DNA from 2 places in the Duganella sp. AC237 genome. Region 1 is predicted to be linked to the other one. Evidence: predicted binding sites of a transcription regulator. Region 1 holds the regulator's gene; the other holds the start of a gene.
What was found. Region 1 encodes FNR, which switches genes on or off when oxygen is low (the NO sensors DNR and NnrR bind a similar motif). Its sites were predicted from a motif close to TTGATNNNNATCAA; they were not measured.
Positions count from the first base shown of each region.

Region 2: AC0IYS_RS07865 (glycine-rich domain-containing protein) is a predicted target of FNR. The motif match lies at 2,391-2,404, and genes of this name have one in related genera.

Region 1 covers NZ_CEEDEW010000003.1:89,358-96,515, forward strand. The annotation lists gene AC0IYS_RS00745 (response regulator) at 1-1,751, opposite strand, end outside; gene AC0IYS_RS00750 (alpha/beta fold hydrolase) at 1,816-2,565, opposite strand; gene fnr (fumarate/nitrate reduction transcriptional regulator Fnr) at 2,805-3,563, shown strand; gene AC0IYS_RS00760 (FixH family protein) at 3,705-4,223, opposite strand; gene ccoG (cytochrome c oxidase accessory protein CcoG) at 4,234-5,619, opposite strand; gene ccoP (cytochrome-c oxidase, cbb3-type subunit III) at 5,633-6,622, opposite strand; gene AC0IYS_RS00775 (cbb3-type cytochrome oxidase subunit 3) at 6,615-6,779, opposite strand; gene ccoO (cytochrome-c oxidase, cbb3-type subunit II) at 6,781-7,158, opposite strand, start outside.
Region 2 covers NZ_CEEDEW010000003.1:1,694,415-1,701,572, forward strand. The annotation lists gene AC0IYS_RS07845 (hypothetical protein) at 1-34, opposite strand, end outside; gene AC0IYS_RS07850 (hypothetical protein) at 317-562, shown strand; gene AC0IYS_RS07855 (hypothetical protein) at 832-1,071, shown strand; gene AC0IYS_RS07860 (hypothetical protein) at 1,167-1,367, opposite strand; gene AC0IYS_RS07865 (glycine-rich domain-containing protein) at 1,559-2,311, opposite strand; gene AC0IYS_RS07870 (CHASE domain-containing protein) at 2,472-4,301, opposite strand; gene AC0IYS_RS07875 (glutamine--tRNA ligase/YqeY domain fusion protein) at 4,509-6,275, opposite strand; gene AC0IYS_RS07880 (DnaJ domain-containing protein) at 6,442-6,735, shown strand; gene AC0IYS_RS07885 (hypothetical protein) at 6,758-7,158, shown strand, end outside.

The DNA.
Region 1 (7,158 bases):
AACTCCATGTGGCGCGCCTCGATCTTGGAGAAATCGAGCACGTCGTTGAGGATGCCCAGCAGCGATTGCCCGGACACCTTGACCATGTTCAGGTACTTGCGCTGCTGGGTGGTCAGCGTGGTGTTGCCGAGCAGGTAGGCCATGCCCAGCACCGCGTTCATCGGCGTGCGGATCTCGTGGCTCATGTTGGCCACGAACTCGCTCTTGGCGCGGTTGGCGGCCTCGGCGCGGTCGCGCTCCCGCTCCAGCTCCTGGGCGCGGGCCTCGACTTCCAGCTGCAGGCGGCGCCGTTCGGTGATGTCGGAGATCACCGCCAGCACCTTGGTGCCCTGGTCGGTGCGCACCGCGCTCAGGTTGATTTCGATCGGGAACTCGCTGCCGTCGCGGCGCAGGCCCAGCAAGGTGGCGCCGCCGCCCATGCGCACCGGCTCGGCGCTGAGGCGGTCGGCGAAGAACTTGACGCGGTGCGCGGCGTGTTGTTCGCGCAAGGCCACTGGCACCAGCGTCTCGAGCGGCTGGCCGAGGATTTCGTCGCGGCCGTAGCCGAAGCGGCGCTCGGCCTCGCGGTTGAAGGTTTCGATGCGGCCGTCGACGCCGACCACGACGATCGCGTTGGGCGCGAACTCGACCAGGCTTTGCAGGCGCGCGTCGGCCGCCAGCCGGTCGCGCATCAGATTGTTGAAGGCGGCCGTCAGCTGGCCGACCTCGTCGTCGGTGCGCACCGGCAGCGGCGCGAAATGGGTGGCGTCGCCGCGCAGCGCGACGATGGCATCGCGCAGCCGGATGAGCGGCGCCAGCAGCCGCAGGGTGAGCCAGCCGATCAGCGCCGCCGCCAGGATCGAGGCCACCACGCTCCACAGCAGCACGCGCGAGAGCACGCCCTCGAACGGCTCGAACGCCTCTTCGGCCGGCAGCGAGGCGGCCAGGATCCAGTCGACCGACTTGAGCGCCTTGTAGCTGTTGAGGGCGCGCTCGCCGTTGCCGTTGATGCTCTCGACCGTGCCCTCGAAGCCGTCGCGCAGCGCGCGCGTGGTGGCGGCGTTGGCGCCGGCCTGGCGCGGCTGCAGCAGGCGGCTGGCGTCCGGATGCAGCACGTAGACCGGATGCTCGCCGCGCGTGAGGGCGAAAAAGTAGCCGCTCTTGCCGACCTTGGCGGTGCGCAGGTGGCCCAGCACATTGTCCTTGTACAGGCGCAGCACGCCGTTGAGCACGCACACCACCTCGCCCTTGGCGTTGAGAACCGGCGCCACCATCTGCACGATCGGCTGCTTGTGGGACTTGCCGATCACTGGCTCGGCGACCAGCGGTTTGCGGGTGCGCATCACGGTCTGGAAGTAGGCGCGGTCGGAGGCGTCGATGCCGACCCGGCCGGGCCGGACCGGGACGTCGGCGATCACCACGCCTTGCGGGCTGAGCACGAGCAGATCGTCGAACAGCGCCAGCACGGCGCGGTCCTGGTAGTAGGCGCGCAGCCGCTCGGTGGAGTTGGCGAGCTCGACCGGCTGATGGCGCGCCGACAGCGCGATGATGTCGAGCAGCATGGTCAGCTTGTCGTCGAGTTCCTCGGCGGTGCGGCCGATCAGCGCCGTTTGCTGGGTCAAAAGCACCTTGGTGAAGTCCGCCTTCATGCGTTGCATCTGAACCACGGTCACCAGCGCGATCATCAGGATCGACGTGATGCTGGTCGCCAGCGCAACTTTAGCCTTGATGCCAAGTGGCTTCATTTCATCCTTGTCGGGCGGGTCGGACATGAAATCGGAGAACTACGGAAGTGCTCAGGAATTCTCCTATCAATGCCCGACCTTGGCAACAATATTAACGCTGGGCAGCGGAGATGATCACGTCGGCGACTTTTTGCGGCTGCGACACCATCGGCACATGGCTCGATTTCAGCGTGATAGTGGTGGCGTTGATTTTCTTGGCGAACGCTTGCTGCAGGGCCGGATCGATCATGCGATCGTCGGACGCGGCGATGTAATAGTTCGCCTTGTTTTTCCAGGCCTCTACGGTGGTCTTGTCGGCGAAGGCCTTGGCGGCGATCGGACCCTGGGTGGCGGCGATCAGCGCGGCGGTGGCCGGCGCGACGTCCTGGGCGAAGTTGGCGGAGACCGACGCGGTCGGCAGCCACAGGAAACCGCCGGCGTCGGCCTGCAGGGTGGCGATACCTGGCGGCACGGCGTAGTCTTTGCCCAGGTCGGCGGTGGCCTGGCCTGCCGACGGTGCGAACGCGGCCACGTAGACCAGCGCCTTGACCTTGTCGCTGGTGCCCGCCTCGGTGATCACGGTGCCGCCCCACGAGTGGCCGACCAGCACTACTTTACCGGTTTGCGCGTCGATCACGCGCTGCGCGGCGGCGACGTCGTCGGCCAGCGAGGTCAGCGGGTTTTGCACGGCCACCACCTTCAAGCCCTTCGCTTGCAGCAGCGGGATGATTTTCTCCCAGCTGGAACCGTCGGCGAAGGCGCCGTGCACCAGTACCACGGTGGTGTCGGCGGCCGGCGCGGCGGCTTGGGCGGTCAGGACGGTGGAGGCCAGCAGGGCGGCGGCGATGATCGAGCGTTTCATGGTGATTCCTTTCGAGGTTGGTTGTTTGCGATTAAGTAGTGTGCTACTTGCTTGAGTTGAACTATAGCGAACAATCTAATAGCGCGCAATATAAATTTGACCGAATGTCGAAAATATTTTGCGGTCCCATGGCCGCCGGTACGAAAACGCTTGCAAGCAAGGCTGTCAGCAAGGCGAATACCTGATCGGCACAGTGCGGCATCGGCCAAAAGCGGCGACTAATGGTCTACACTGGGGGCATGATAAGAGACCTCCCCGCACTGGTGCTGCCCGGCGCCACCATCGACATCCTGAAGGCAAGTTGCGCCAACTGCAGCATGCATCAGCTGTGTCTGCCGATGGGACTGGGCAACGAAGACATGGAGCGGCTCGACCAGATCATCGGGCGCCGCCGCAAGGTCGCGCGCGGCAGCACCCTGTTCCGCATCGGCGATCCGTTCGTGAACCTGTACGCGATCCGGCTCGGGCATTTCAAGACCTACCAGGTCAACCGCGAGGGCGCCGAGCAGATCACCGGCTTCCAGATGGCCGGCGAGCTGCTGGGCATGGACGCCATCAGCACCGACCTGCACCATTGCACCGCCGTCGCGCTGGAGGACAGCGAGGTGTGCGAGATTCCGTTCGGCAGCCTGCAACAGCTTCTGGCCGACATGCCGACCCTGCTGCGGCATTTCCACCGCATGATGAGCCAGGAGATCACGCGCGAGCAAAGCGTCATGCTCCTGCTGGGCAATATGCAGGCGACGCAGCGCTTCGCCGCCTTCCTGGTCAACCTGTCGTCGCGCTACGAGGCGCGCGGCTACTCGCCCAACACCTTCCAGCTGCGCATGTCGCGCGAAGAGATCGGCAACTACCTGGGCCTGACGATCGAAAGCATCAGCCGCCTGCTGTCGAAGTTCAAGAAGGAAGGCCTGCTCCGCGTGAGCAACCGCGAAATCGAACTGCTCGACCCGCCCATGCTCAAAGCCATCACGGCCGGCACGCAGACCTGTCACTAGCGGTGACATGACCATGTAGACACGTAGGGCGGATTAGGCGAAGCCGTAATCCGCCATGCATGCGCCGCCGACGGAGCTTGGCGGATTACGCTACGCTAATCCGCCCTACGTGTCTCCACGTGCCCTCCACCGTTTGCGGAACTATTCCGCGCGCAGGGTCACGCTACGCTGCGCCGGCCAGCTCCAGGCGCCGGCAAGGCGCCAGTCGCGCTGTTCGCCTTCCACCAGCACCACCCAACGGCTGCGCTCGAGCATCGGCAGATTGATCTGGAAGCGGCCGAATTCGTCCGGCCGCACCACCAGTTGGATATCCTTGGCCGGCAAGGTGGCGTGCGACAGGCGCACGAACAAGCGTTCCGTCTTGCCGTGCTCGTCGCTATTGCGGCGCAGCTGGCCGGCCAGCATCCCTTGCGTGGCGTCGTAGCCGATCGACATCGACAACCCCAGCGAGCTGGCCAGGCGGTCGCGCCGCAAGTCCTGGTTGATGGCCTTGCCCTGCTTGTAGTAGTCGCCCACCACCAGCGCGTCCTGCCGCGTGAAGGCCAGGTAGCCGGTGTAGACGCCGGCGACGATGACGATCGCCGGCCCCGCCATCAGCAGCCACGGCCAGCGCTGCTTCCACCACGGCGTTGCCGTGCCATGCGATACCGATACGGTCATAATGCTCTCCTTAGCGCGGCACGATGAATACCGCGTCTTCCTTCACATGCAGCGACGGGTCGTCGACCGACGTCAGTTCGACGGCGATCTTGTTCGAGCCCGGATGGGCGGCGCCATGCGCCGTGCGCAGCCGGATCGGATGCGCCTTGGTGTCGGTGGCCTCGACCCGCACCAGCTCCGGCGTGACCTGGGCCAGCGTTGGAATGCCGCTGACGCGGATGCGGTAGGTCTGCGCCAGCTCCGACGTGTTCATGATCTGCAGCCGGTAGACGTTTTCGATCATGCCGTCCTCGACCTCGCGCCCCATGGCGCCGCGGTCGCGGATCACGTCCAGCTTGAGCGGCACGCGCAGGTACAGCGCAGTGCCGACGGCGGCCACGATCAGCGCCAGGATGGCGGCGTAGATCTGCACCCGGGGACGCAGGGTGCGCCGGCGGATTTGCATCGGCGTGTAGTGCATGGTCATGGCGCGCTCGGTGCTGTAGCGGATCAGCCCGCGCGGCAGGCCGACCTTTTCCATGACGCCGTTGCAGGCGTCGACGCAGGCGGCGCAGCCGATGCATTCGTACTGCAGGCCGTTGCGGATGTCGATGCCGGTCGGGCACACTTGCACGCACATCGAGCAGTCGATGCAGTCGCCGCCCTTGCCGGCCGCCTTCTTCGACAACGGCATGCGCGGCTCGCCCCGTTCGCCGGCGTAGGTGATGATCAAGGTGTCGCGGTCGAACATCGAGCTCTGGAAGCGGGCGTACGGGCACATGTACTTGCACACCTGCTCGCGCATCCAGCCGGCGTTGCCGTAGGTGGCGAAGCTGTAGAACACCACCCAAAACCATTCCCATGGGCCAAAGCTCAACGTCAGCACCTCGCCGGCCAGATGCTTGATCGGCGTGAAGTAGCCTACAAACGTGAAACCGGTCCACAGCGCCACCGCGCCCCAGGCTAGGTGCTTGGCGCTTTTCTTGGCGAACTTGGACGCCGACGGCGGCTGGCGGTCGAGCGCGATTCGCGCGCTGCGCTTGCCTTCGATCTTGCGCTCTATCCACAGGAAGATTTCGGTGTACACCGTTTGCGGACAGGCGAAGCCGCACCACACGCGCCCCGCGACTGCCGTCGCCAGGAACAGCAGATAGGCGCAGATGATCAGCAGCGCGGCCAGGTAAATGAAATCCTGCGGCCACAACACCAGGCCGAAGATGTAGAACTTGCGCGCGCCCAGGTCGAACAGCAGGGCCTGGCGGCCGTTCCATTGCAACCACGGGGTGCAGTAGAACGCCAGCTGCGTCAGCCAGACGAACAGCCAACGCAGCCGGGCATAGCGGCCCGAGGCCTCGCGCGGGTAGATCTCCTCCCGCGCGGCGTACATGGGGACGACTTGGGTCTCAGGCGAGTTCATAATCTTCGTTCGTTTATTCCGTCGCAGGCGTGGCGGCGGCGACGGCCGGCGCTTCCGCCGGACCCGGTGGAACCGGCGACGATTCCGGCGCGTTGACGTCGTTGGACAAACTCCACACGTACGCCGCCAGCACGTGCACCTTGGCGTCGCCGAGGAAGTCCTCGAACGCCGGCATGGTAGCGTTGCGGCCCTTGCGGATGGTTTCCATGATGGTCTCGGCGCTGCCGCCGAACAGCCAGACCTTGTCGCTCAGATTCGGGGCACCAATCGCCTGGTTGCCCGTACCGCCGGCGCTGTGGCAGGCCATGCAGGCGCCGAATTTGCCCTTGCCGAACACCGCCTTGATCGGATCGGCGGTCGAGCCGGACAGGCTGAGCACGTAGTGGGCGACGTTTTCCACCTCCTTGTCCGAGCCGAGCGCGGCGCCCATCGGCGGCATCACGCCGACGCGTCCGTGCAGGATGGTTTCCTTGATGGTTGCCGGCGCGCCGCCGAACAGCCAGTCGTTGTCGGTCAGGTTGGGGAAGCCCTTGTTGCCGCGCGCATCCGAACCGTGGCATTGCGCGCAGTACGTCAGGAACAGGCGCTGGCCGATGGCGTGCGCCTTCGGATCGGCGGCGACCTTTTTCAGGTCCTGCTTCTGGTATTGGGCGAACAGCGGGCCGTACTCGGACTCGGCCTGCTTGAGTTCGGCCTGGTACTGGCCCGAGGATTTCCATCCCAGCTTGCCCGCGTAGGTGCCCAGGCCCGGATACAGGAACAGGTAGGCCAGCGCGAAGATGATGGTGATATAGAACAGCCACATCCACCAGCGCGGCATCGGCGTGTTCAGTTCGGTCAAGTCCTCGTCCCAGGTGTGGCCCGTCGTGCCGATCTTGCCGTCCTTGTCCTTGGCCAGCTTGACCTTGGCCTGCGAATACAGAAGGATGCCGCAGCCGGCGATGCCGAGCAGGGTGAGCACGACGATGTACAGGTCCCAGAAACCGTTGGTGAAATCAGCCATGGCCGTTCTCCTCGTCGTCGAAGGGCAGCTGCGCCGCCTTGGCGAAGTCGGCTTCCTTGTTGGCGATGAACGTCCACCACAGGATGCCGGCGAACGTGATGAAGGAAACCACCGTCATCACGCTGCTGGCGCGGTCAAACAGGTTCTCGATAGCCATGCTAGTTCCTCGTCTTGATTAATGTGCCCAGGCCTTGCAGATAGGCGATCAGGGCGTCTTCTTCGGTCTTGTCTTTCAGCTCTTCCGGCGCGGCGGCGATCTCGGCGTCGGTGTACGGGTCGCCCAGGCGCTTCAGCGCGCGCATCTTCGGCACGATCTCGGCCGGCACCAGCGCGGTTTTCGCCAGCCATGGATAGTTCGGCATGTTCGATTCCGGCACCACGTCGCGCGGACTGGCCAGGTGGGTGCGGTGCCATTCGTCGCTGTAGCGGCCGCCCACGCGCGCCAGATCCGGCCCGGTGCGCTTGGAACCCCACTGGAACGGCCGGTCGTAGACGAACTCGCCGGCGACCGAGTAGTGGCCGTAGCGCTCGGTCTC
Region 2 (7,158 bases), 1.6 Mb from region 1:
TGGTTACCTCATCGAGGAATTCTTCGTAGGTCATGAGCGCCTTAGTGTTGTTGAATTGCGGTTGTCGGTCCGGCCGGAGGCGGGAAAAACGTCATTTTAAACGACCAGATCATGTCGAGCGTTGCTACCCGCACATAGTAGCTGTGTGCCGCTTGTAGTTGCCCGGCGAAAAGGTGTAAAAAGATAGGGAGACTTATACCAGTGCAAGCCCTATGTCAGCTTTCTGTGTCAAACTATTAAGATGACTTGCTTGACGCGCATCAAACAAAGCAGGGCTTGATGCGATATCGTTGTTATTACTAAGAGGAGCTCGCGTATGCCAGCCACTTTGCATCCGACGAAAGAGCAGGTCCGTGCTTACATGCAGCTGCGTGAGTGCGCCCGCCGTCCTCCGCCAACGCCCGAAGAAATTCGCCGGCAACTGGGCTGGGGCTGCTCGTCCAGCAATCCGGGTTTCGGGTCGGCGTCGACCATTTTCCTGCCAAGCACCATTGCGCAACTGGCCGCCTTGATGGCCGTCGAATGGTGTTTTCTGGCCTCCGGCCTCAGCCGCTCTAACTGAGTTGCTACAAAACTTTACAATGTTTTATACCCTTTCTTGCAACAAATTTCTTCCTAGCATAAGAAATGGGTGTAAAATCTATCAAAATCTCACACAAAAATGGCTCGGGTTAGCCGTTCGTTAACAAAAACGTGTATTATCGCGGCTAGGCACTAAAAACCGGCATAAAAGTTCGCGTTTTGTAGTGCTTCACTGGTAATTGAGCTAAAAATTTTATTTACCCATGTGTCGTTTTTTTGCGAAAGCGGCCACGAACCTACTTAAACATTATGTCTATCAAAGAAATCACCGCCTCCCCGACCTACAATCCGAACCGCGTCCTCGACGCCATCATCGAAAAGCTGCAACTGAAAAACGATGCTGCGTTGTCGCGCGCCCTGGAAGTGGCACCTCCAGTCATCAGCAAAATTCGCCACAATACCCTCCCGATTGGTGCAACCATCCTGATCCGTATGCACGAGATCAGCGATTTCAGCATCCGCGAGCTGCGCGAACTGATGGCGGCCTGATAGGCGACCAACAAAAAAGACAACGGCGCGCACCTCACGGTAACGCGCCGTTGTCTTAGGTGGGTCCGGTTTTGATCGGCCCCGCCGGGGTTCTTTTACGCTGACGTACTGATCGTCGTGCCGATGCGCTGGCCGTTGCTGTTGACGGTGGGCGCGGTTGCTGCCTGCTGAGGCGGCGGTGGCGGTGGCGCCGCTTGCTCGGCAGGCTTGGGCGCGGCCTGGACCGGCTCCGCCTGGCGCGGTGGCGGCGTTGATTGGACTGCGGCGCTGTTTGAGGCGACTGAATTGATGGCCATGATGAGCTCCCGGGACGTTGGAGTTCAGAGTATGCCACTTTTTTAATCATGCCGCCGGTTGGTGTTGCTTATGTTGATGGCAACGCCGGCAGCGCGTAGGTTGTTGGCGGACCGGAGATGGCGGATTACGCTTCGCTAATCCGCCCTACCTGGTTCAGATCACGCTTGGTGCTCCGGCCGCCGGTGGCTTTTTAGCTCAGGGTCGGACGGCCGCTGAACAGGCCAGGCTGGTTCGGGACCTTGGCGGCTATTGCCTTTTCCGGGCTGCCGCAAAAAGCGACTTTCTCTTCAGGAGAGCCGCAAAACGCGTTCGCTTGTTTCTCTGGGGAACCGCAGAAGGCGTTCGCCTGCTTTTCCGGCGAGCCGCAGAAGGCGTTGGCTTGTATTTCAGGCGAGCCACAGAAGGCATTTGCTTGCTTTTCTGGCGAGCCGCAGAAGGCGTTGGCGTGCTTTTCTGGCGAGCCGCAGAAGGCGTTTGCTTGTTTCTCGGGCGAGCCGCAGAATGCGTTGGCCTGCATTTCGGGCGAACCGCAGAAGGCGTTGGCTTGGGTCGCGCCTTCGAAAGCACGCTTTGCCGGACGCACATAGTCCTCGCCGAATTCCGCTTCGTACAATTCCTTCATGCGCTGCCCGATGCGCGCCAGCGCCGCTTCGTCTTCCTCACCGCGCATGCCGACGTATGGGAAATGGTGCAGGAAGTAGCCGAACACGGCCTCGCAATCGGCGGCGTATTTCATCGTATCGAGAATATGGTAGTGCCAGAACGTGTCCACGTCGACCAGCGGCGCGGTCTGTTCGTGGGGGTATTTTTTCATCAGCGTCAGGAAGCGGCGGTATTCCAGCTCGATAGCGTTAACATGTTCCAGCGACCAACCTTCGCCGGATTCTTTATGCATCAGCTTGACCTTGATTGGGTCCAGATCCAGGGCGTTGATGACGTTCATGGACATCTCCTCTTGATTGATACGGGTTAAAAAAACGTTACGAAGCAATTGATTTTTGCTTAACTTTGGCTCGTCACGTTTGATATTTATCAATGTTTCTGAGGAAATTCCTACAATCCGCTGACTTCTCCTAGCCAGCGACGGGGTAAACCGGAAGGGGTCAAGCGATGACGTTGGCGGTCAAGTGGCCGGTGTCGTTGATGTCGGTCAGATCGTCGTTGGAAGGCGGTGGGACGTGGTCGATCGGCACCGAGATGGCGACCGTGGTGCCGGCGTTGGGACTGCCGATGATGGAGCACACGCCTCCGAGCAGGCTGATGCGCTCCTCGATGCCGACCAGGCCGAACGAACCGACCTTGTTGCGATTGCTCGCCCGCATGCCGACCCCATTGTCGGTGATGGTCATGCTCAGCATGCCGCCGGCCTGCCGCAATTCCACCCGGACCAGGCTGGCGTGCGCGTGCTGGACGATGTTGCTCAGCGATTCCTGCAGCACGCGGAAGAAGGCGGTGGCGCAATGGTCGTCGATGCGGATGTCGCGCTGGTGTTCGATCAGCTCGCACACCATGCCGGAGCGCTGGCGGAACTGGGCGATCTGCCATTCGACGGCGGCGTTCAGGCCCAGGTCCAGCACGTTCGGCCGCAGGTCGTTGATGATATGGCGCACGCTTTTGATGGTGCTGTCGATCTGGCTGAGCGTGCTTTTCGCGCGGGCGTGCAGGCGCGGATGGCGGTGGCGGGTACGGGTGGCCAGCATGTCCGCCTCGATGCGCAGCACCAGCAGGTTCTGGCCGAGGTCGTCATGGATTTCGCGCGCGATGCGCTTGCGCTCCTGCTCCTTGATCTGGTCCGCGTGCGCGGCCAGCCGGCGCAGCTTGTGGTGCGATTGCTGCAGCTTGGCCTGGCTGTCGCGCAATTCCTTGGTCATGACTTTGGCCATCTTGATCGCCCGCATGCGCGACGACGACAGCGTGTGGATCAGCAGGTAGAACAGCAGCGAGCCGATAAAACCGCTCAACATGGCCAGCCACGGCAGGAACAGGTCGAAGCGGCTGGACCAGGCTGCCTTGGGCGCGCTGAAGTGGGCATGCCACTGGCGGCCGTTGAACGTCAGCGGCAGCACTATGCCGAACTGGTCGGCCGAGCGCACGTTCTCGCCGCCGTTGACCTTGTTGTCGAACAACAGGGAGGGGGCCGACGCGGCCGAGGAGCGGTCGTTGCTTTCGCCGCCGTCGTACAGGCGCAGGCGCACGTCGCGCACTTGCATCTGGTCCATCGCCAGTTGCACCAGGCGCGGCACGCTGAAGCCGATCCCGACCGAACCCCGGTAGGCGGCGCGGCGCTCCCGGGTGGTGGTCAGCGGCATATCCTTGTGGTACAGCGGCAGCCGGATCGCCATGCCGCCGCCCTGGCCGAAGCTGTCCATGTCGATCTGCTTGCCGGAGGTGCTGATGTCGCCGGTGTCGCGCGCGTTGGCCAGCGCCTGGGCCACCGCCGGCTTGTGCGTGATATCGAGACCGACCCGCCAGCGGAACGCCGCGATCGGCTCGATCATGGTGATGACGGAATAGTCGGCGCGGCGGCCGGTCGGCTGGATCACGTAGTCGGGATAGCCGTTGGCGGTGCCGTCGCCGCTGCGGCGCGCGACCTTTTCGAAATCCCCGCGCTGCGCTTCGGTGATGTACTCCGCGTAATTGATGCTGACCAGCGCGGGAAACTGGGTCGCCAGTTTCAGTCCGCGCACGAAGCGGTGGAAGTCTTCGCGCTCGACCTTGCCGCTGGCGTCGAAGTAGCTGGCCGTGGCGCGCAGCACGTCGGCATAGGTGTCGATGCGCGAGCTGATGTGGTACTGGGCGTTGCGCGCCTGGTGCATGAAGCGCTCGCCGGCGTCGTATTCGACCATTTTATAGGCGGCCACATAGCACAGCGCGCCCACGCCCAGGGACAGCATGACCCCCGCCCACCAGACGGATTTTGGCGGGGAAAACATTTGTCGCTGCGCGAGAAGTACCTCCATTGCGATTGCCTTTCAAGCAACTTCAGTGGTCGCCACTTTACTTGAATATAGAAAATATTACTAATGCTAGTCAAGTAAATTTATAAATAATGCCATTTATCCTGAGCGTTGCCCGCGCGCGGGGACGAAAAAACCGGCGCCTCCTTGCGAAGGGCGCCGGTTTCTCAGGGCTTCGTCGTGTTATTTGGCGACGAAGCTGTCTTTTAGCGTCACGATGCGGTTGAACACAGGTTTGCCCGCGCTCGAGTCGACGCGGTCGGCGACAAAGTAGCCGTGCCGTTCGAACTGGAAGCGCTGGTCGGGCAGGGCGGCGCTCATGCCCGGCTCAAGGTAGGCGGTCACCACTTCCTTGGCGTTTGGATTGAGCAGCGACAGGAATTCCTTGCCGCCGGCGTCCGGCTGGGCATCGGTGAACAGGCGGTCGAACAGGCGCACTTCGGCTTCCAGCGCGGTGGCGGCGGAGACCCAGTGGATGTTGCCCTTGACCTTGTAATTGTCCGAGCCCGGCGTACCCGACTTGGAGTCCGGGAAGTAATTGACATGGACAGCGACGACTTTGCCGTTGTCATCCTTGTCGACACCGGTGCATTCGGTCACGTAGCCGTGGCGCAGGCGCACGCGGCTGCCCGGCTTGTCGTCGATCGGAGGGTAGTAGCGGAAATAGCCTTTGCTCGGCACTTCCATGAAGTCCTCTTCCTCGATCCACAGCTCGCGCGTGATCGGGAAGGTGCGCACGCCCATTTCCGGGTGGTGCGGGTGGACCGGCGACGTGCATTCCTCGCTCTGGCCTTCAGGATAGTTGTCGATGATCAGCTTGAGCGGGCGCAGCACGGCGGTGGCGCGCGGCGCCTTCGGATCGAGATCCTCGCGCAGGCAGCCTTCCAGCGTGCTCATGTCGATCCAGCCGTCTGACTTGGTCACGCCGATGCGCTCGCAGAACAGCTGGATCGCTTCCGGCGTGTAGCCGCGCCGGCGCAGGCCGACGATGGTCGGCATGCGCGGATCGTCCCAGCCGCTGACGATGCCGTCCTCGACCAGCTGGCGCAGCTTGCGCTTGCTGGTGACCACGTAGGTCAGGTTCAGGCGCGAGAATTCGTACTGGCGCGGCAGCGGCAGCTTGAAGAATCCGCCCTCGGCCAGGGTTTCCAGCAGCCAGTCGTAGAACGGCCGGTGATCCTGGAATTCCAGGGTGCACAGCGAATGCGTGATGTTTTCCAGCGCGTCCGAGATCGGGTGCGTGTAGTCGTACATCGGGTAAATGCACCAGGCGTCGCCGGTGCGCACGTGGTGGGCGTGGCGGATGCGGTAGATGGCCGGGTCGCGCATGTTCATGTTCGGCGACGACATCGCGTCCTCGCTGATCTTGGCGCGCAGGATGTGCTCGCCGTCGGCATATTTGCCGGCTTTCATGTCGCGGAAGATTTGCAGCGATTCCTCTTGCGGACGGTCGCGGAACGGCGAATTCTTGCCCGGCGTGTTGAAATTGCCGCGATTGGCCGCCATATCGTCGGCCGACTGGCTGTCGACGTAGGCATAGCCCTTGCCGATCAGGTACTCGGCCATCGCGTACAGCTGGTCGAAGTAGTCGCTGGCGTAGTGCAGGTGGTGCTCGACGCCGCCGTCGGCCTTCGGATAGTCGTAGTCGAACCCCAGCCACTTGACGCTGTCGATGATGGTGTCGACGTATTCCTGCTCTTCCTTGGCCGGGTTGGTGTCGTCGAAGCGCAGGTTGCAGCGGCCCTGGTAGTCGCGCGCCAAACCGAAGTTCAGGCAGATCGACTTGGCGTGGCCGATGTGCAGGTAGCCGTTCGGCTCCGGCGGGAAGCGGGTGATCACGCTGGGCATGCCTTCGCGCACGTGGGCGCCGGCGGCCAGATCGTGTTCCACGATCGCGCGCAGGAAATTCGAAGGCAGGGCGGGTGCGGGGCTGTTTTTATCGTTGCTCATCTGAAAAGTGGGCTTTGCAAGAGTTCGTGTAAAGGGCATTTTACCGTATCCCCTCCGTGGGCTGAGGGGAAATGCTGCGTCGCGGCGGCCGGGCCGGGATGGGCGCTGGTGCGACGGGTATAATTCGCCTTTAATTGTTTCGGCACATGGCCGCGGAGTTTCCAAAATGGAAAATCACTACAACACGCTGGGGATCGCGCCCAACGCCACCGAAGACGAGATCAAAAAGATATACCGCTCGCTGGCGATGCGCTTCCACCCGGACCGCAACCAGGCGCCCGGCGCCGAGGCGCGCTTCAAAAGCATCACCAAGGCCTACGAGATACTGTCCGATCCGGTCAAGCGCGAGGAATACAACCAGAGCGTCAACCACCGCATCATCATCGATTCCGAAGCGGAAGCGTACCAGTTATGGCGCTCGGTCTTCAACCTGCACGGCACCGTGCTGCCGCCAGCGTAATACATTAAAACGAAAGCAAGCAATGAGAAAAGTACACCCCGAATTCGCCTATCAATCGCGCGAACTGGAAGGCCAGATCGAAGGCATTCTGGGCGACCCGCCCGACCGCAAGAACTACCAGCGCATGATCGACGCGCTGGTGTCCGAGTACGCCAGCGGCGGCGGCATCGAGGATGTCAATATGCTGGCCTTCGCCCTGGTCGACCACCTCGAGTTCAGCGACCCGAAAGGCTTGCTGGCCGAAGCCCAGGACTACGAGTTCGGCGACCCGGCGCGCGTCTTCGCGATGGCCTCGTGCAAAGGCGAGGCGGCGCAACAGATGTACGCGGCGCTGGAAGAAAACCTGCCGGAACTGGCGCGCCAGGCCATCATCACCGCCTTCCTGTTCAAGCATCCGCGCAAGTGGGACGACGACGACCAATC